DNA from 2 places in the Methylobacterium sp. A52T genome. Region 2 is predicted to be linked to the other one. Evidence: riboswitches for the same ligand, from Rfam matches in the RefSeq annotation. Region 2 holds a riboswitch; the other holds the start of a gene.
The links. A riboswitch is a leader RNA that binds a small molecule or an ion and turns the genes downstream of it on or off. The one in region 2 is predicted to bind cobalamin.
Positions count from the first base shown of each region.

Region 1: linked by a shared signal. The riboswitch ahead of ACLBYE_RS29745 (TonB-dependent receptor) and the one ahead of ACLBYE_RS27205 (CbtB domain-containing protein) in region 2 are both predicted to bind cobalamin.

Region 1 is NZ_JBKFBI010000242.1:52-2,435, reverse strand. Features, by position in the region: gene ACLBYE_RS29745 (TonB-dependent receptor) at 1-1,006, opposite strand, end outside; cobalamin riboswitch at 1,292-1,484, opposite strand; gene ACLBYE_RS29740 (NUDIX hydrolase) at 1,589-2,056, shown strand; partial or broken gene ACLBYE_RS29735 (RluA family pseudouridine synthase) at 2,199-2,384, shown strand, end outside.
Region 2 is NZ_JBKFBI010000173.1:4,190-6,573, forward strand. Features, by position in the region: gene ACLBYE_RS27200 (discoidin domain-containing protein) at 1-1,081, opposite strand, end outside; cobalamin riboswitch at 1,243-1,437, shown strand; gene ACLBYE_RS27205 (CbtB domain-containing protein) at 1,473-1,655, shown strand; gene ACLBYE_RS27210 (CbtA family protein) at 1,672-2,384, shown strand, end outside.

The DNA of each region.
Region 1 (2,384 bases), on a different contig from region 2:
AGTGGCGCCGGCTGGTCAGTCGGTAGGCGGTGTTGCGGATCGTGATGTCGGCCGAGGGGGACCACTCGGTCTTGAGCTGGGTCCAGTTGTCGGCCCAGGTGATCTTCGCGTCGCGGACGTTGTAGTTGTTGAACCGGATGAGATCCGGGATCCGTCCCTCGACCAGCGGGGTGCCCCAGTAGCGCGCGGGCTCCTGGTAGCCGAGATCGTGGCTCAGGGTGAAGGCGAGGTCGGCGCTCGGCCGGAACAGCAGGGCGGAGGAGACGGCGAGGTTGCGGAAATCGCCCTCCGGCCGCATCCAGCCGTCGGCGCGGTTGCCGCTGACGTTGAGGCGGTACGCGAAGGTGTCGCCGTACTCCGCCTGGCCCAGCGGGCCGCCGGAATCGAGGGCGAGCCGCGCGACCCCGTCGGTGCCGATCACCGCGCGGGCGGCGTTGATCGGCACGAAGACCGGCTTCTTGGGCACCACGTTGATGACGCCGCCGATGGCGCCGTCGCCGTAGAGCACCGAGGACGGCCCGCGCAGCACCTCGATCCGCTCGACGTTCCACGTGTCGAACGGGAAGGTCACGGTGTTGGCGCCGACGTAGAAGCGCGTGCCGTCGTAGAGCTGCTGGATCGAGTTCGGGCCGGCGAAGCCGCGTGAAGTGAACGCGCCGTTGCCGTTGCCGGGCGCCGCGATGGTGGTGATGCCGGTCGCGTCCTGAGTCACGGCCTCGGCGATCGTGTCCTGGCCGCGCAGCCGCGCGGTCTCGCCCGACACGATGTCGAGGCTGGCCGGCGTCTCCAGCGGCGTCAGGCCGAGGCGGCTCGCGGTCCGGTCGGGGGTGCGCAGGTTGAGGCCATTCGGCGGCAGGCGGCCCGGGTCGCCGCCCGCGCCGGCGACGGACAGCTCATCCAGCGTGACCGCCTCCTGGGCGGCGGTCGGACTGGCGAGGAGCGCGAGGAGAACGCCGCAGAGCGGGGCCCGCCCGCCGAGGCAGGAGCGATGGGTCGATGGAGACATGGGGAAAACGGTCCGTGCACGGCGCGCGCCGGCCCCCGCGTCCTACAAGCATTGTAATAACATTACAATGCACCCGCTGTCCAAGAGCCTCCGCCCGCGCGGGCGCGCGACGGCGTCCTGCGACAGGGCTCGAGGGGCTCGGGACGGCGGAGACGGGCATGGGGAACGGCGTCGCGGGCGCGCTTGCTGTGGCACGTCACCGCGAACGAGGCCTCGGCAGCCGCCTCCCCTCGGGACTGACGGCGCCTCGACACCCGCCAGGACACCCCGCCCGGCGCGTTTCGCGTGTGACCACGGCTGACGGCAGGTCTCCTGGCTCGCGGGTCGCCGCCCTCGCACCGTCTTCCCGGGGTGACCCAGTGACGTGGTGGTGAAGGGCTCGCCGCTTACAGTTGCGGGGGCAGCCGCGGCTTCGGGGCGAACCCCTCACCGCGTTCCCTTTTGATCCCCGAGGGGAACCGTCGAGCACAGCTTGGCCGTAGCGGGCCCGGGCGTCAACCGTGTGTCCGGTTGTTGCCGTGGATCGGCGCGCGGGGCACCGGGCCGTTGCGGCCTCGCCGACGACGGGCTAGCCCGTGCGGGATGACGGTCTGGCGGCCCCCTGCGGAGATTCGCGTGAAGGCGCTGGGTCTGCCCCGGCGCGGCAACAGCCTGCTCGTGGCGGAGGTCCGCGCGGATGACGGGCGGCTGAAAGGCGTCCGGCCCCTCGGCGGCAGCGTCGCGTTCGGCGAGCGGGTCGAGGAAGCCCTGATCCGGGAGTTCCAAGAGGAGCTCGGCGTCACCGTCTCGGTGCTCGGCTGCCCCCGCGTCATGGAGAACATCTTCACGCACGAGGGGCGGGTCGGGCACGAGGTGCTGTTCCTGTTCCCCGTCGCCCTGCCGCCGGGACGGTTCGACGGGCAGGAGCGCTTCGTCTTCCACGAGGATTCCGGCATGGCCTGCGTGGCGCGGTGGTGCGATCTGGACGGGCTCGATGTGCCGGGCGGTCCCGACCTCTTCCCCGCCGGCCTGAAGGCCCGCCTCTGCGACGCGTGGCGCGCGGAGACCTGACGGACCGGGCCGGCCCACCGCCTTTGCCGCTCGGCGCGGGCGATGCTACAGCCGGGCAATCCCATCGGTCCGGACGTCCGCGACGCCGCGGCCCATGCGCCCGGACACTCCGTCCGACGCGGAGACGGGTGCCGGCGGAAGCATGACGACACGACCTCCCAGAAGCGGCGGGCCGACGGGGCGCAAGCCTCAGGCCGGCAAGTCCAGCGCCGGCAAGTCCAGCGCCAGCAAGTTCAGGGGCGGCAAGGCCCAGGCCGACGGCCGCGCCCGCACGGGCCCGCGCACCAGCGCCCGCGACGCCGCCGAGCGCGCGGCCCGCAACCGCGGC
Region 2 (2,384 bases):
GCGACTCGCTCTGGATCTCGACCGGCAATCCGCGCCGCTCCGCGTACGCCTCCACCTCGACGATGACCGGGTTCAGCCTGTTCTCGAAGACGAGCTTGACCGAGCGGATCCGGCCCTCGGCCAGGAGCCGGTCGATGACCATCCGGTAGAACGCGAAGGGCGGCTGCGGGTAGTGCGGATCGACCCAGGTGCTGAAGATGTCGCCCGAGCGGATGTGGATCAGGAGCTGGTCGTCGGGCTTCGCCGGAAAGGTCTTCGGCAGGCCGTTGAACAGCGGCCGGATCACGCTCTGCACGATCGCGCGCGAATCCGTCGGCCCCCGCAGCGCGGTCACGCGCTCGAACTGCACCGGGTCGAAATACAGGCCCGACAGGAAGTAGCCGTCCGCCGGCAGCGGCTCGTCCGGCGGGATGAAGGTGATGCCGTCGCAGGTCAGCCGCTCGGTCAGGAAGATCACCTTGCTGCGGTCGACCTTGGGCACCTTGATGTATTTCAGGTTGAGCGCCTTCGCGATCGACACCGCGATGATGTACTGGACGAGGCAGTTGCCGAAGGCGCCGTTCTCGAACAGCGACAGGCCGACCAGGGCGTGGCTGGCGCGGTCGGGCGCCGACTGGAGCGCGTAGGTGACGTAGACGTTGGCGCCGGGCTTCTCGTTCAGGAGCGTCACGTCGAGGCCGAGCATCGCCCGCAGCGCGATCAGGTCGACCGCGGCCGCGTCGGCGCGGATGCCGATGCCGGCGATCCGGGCCGGTTCGGGCGCGGCGATCCGGACCGCGCGCGCCCAGGCCCGCTCGTCCGGGACGATCGCGGCGACGAGGGCGTCCGGGGTCGCGGTCCAGCCGGCGAGGTCCGGCTCGGTCCACGTCACGCCGTCCTGCGAGACCGCCACCGCGACGTCGCCGGGCTCCGGGGGAACCGCTCCCTTCCCCGGCCGCACGGCGACGGAGTGGATCGGGAACCGGCCGCCGAGGTCAACCTCGAGCCACGTCGTTCCCGTCCCCGCATCGGAGACGACCCGCGGCTCACGGCCGGCCGCGAGATCGACGAGGACCGGCGTCGGATCGTCTGTCGGGGCCATCGGGTCTCCGGGAGTTCAGCGGCCGCGCGGGGGCCGGGCGGGTATCGGGTGCGGCGGTGCCCGCTCCGGGGCGCGGCCGTCAAGCCCGCCTTAGTCGCGGGGCGGGCGCGGGAAACGGCGGCGATCCGGCGCCGCTCCGTTGTGTCCCGGCGGTCATGCGTCTACAACGACCGGGCGACGGTGCCCCGGAGACGGGGTGAAAAGGGAATGCGGTGAGGGGTTTGAAGCCCCGATTCCGCGGCTGCCCCCGCAACTGTGAGCGGCGAGCGCCCGCCAAGCGCCACCGGAGCGATCCGGGAAGGCGGTGGGCGCGCCGAGCCGCGAGCCAGGAGACCTGCCGTCGCGACAGGATCCCGCAATGCCGCCGGTGGGGCGGCTGGAGACGCTTCTGATGACGACGCAAACCCTCACCCCCATCGCCGCCGGCACCCGCGCGTCTGAGCGCCCGATCGCCGTCGCGCTCGCGGCCGTGCTGGGCCTCGGCCTGCTGTTCATGGCGGGCTTCTCGCCGGCGATCGCGCTCCACAACGCGGCGCACGATTTCCGGCACACCCAGAACTTCCCCTGCCACTGACGTCCCCGGACAAGGGATGATCATCCGGCTCCTGTCGGCGGCCCTCGCCGCCGGCTTCTTCGCGGCTGCCATCGTGACAGGCCTCGAACTCACGCTGACCTCGCCGCTGATCGTCGCCGCCGAGCGCTACGAGCAGCAGGAGGCGCCGAACCGGGCTGCCAAGGCGCTCCCGATCAAGGCGTTCCCGATCGTGCTGGCCCATGCCGGGCACGATCACGCCGCGCCCGACTCCGCGCCGGAATGGCAGCCCGCGCCAGGCCTGCCGCGGATGGCCTTCACCGGGCTCGCGACCCTCGTGGGCGGCGTCGGCTACGCGCTGCTGCTCGGCGCGGTGATGCTCGCCTGCGGCCGCGAACCCACGCCCCAAGTCGGCCTCGCCTTCGCGGTGGCCGCCTTCGCCAGCGTCGCGCTCGCGCCGGGTCTCGGCCTGCCGCCGGAACTGCCCGGCAGCGCGGCGGCCCCGCTCGCGACGCGCCAGGCGTGGTGGGTGATGACCGCCGCGGCGACCGGGATGGGGCTCTACCTGATCACGATTCGCCGCGCGCTGATCACGATCCTCGGGGGGCTCGTCCTGATCATCGCCCCGCACGTCGTCGGCGCCCCGCAGGCACCCGAGGCGGCGTCCGAACTTCCGGCCGCGCTCGCCGCGCAGTTCGCCGCGCGGTCGCTCGCCATAAGCTTCGTGTTCTGGATCCTGATCGGGCTGGGGCTTGGCTGGGCGTGGCAGGC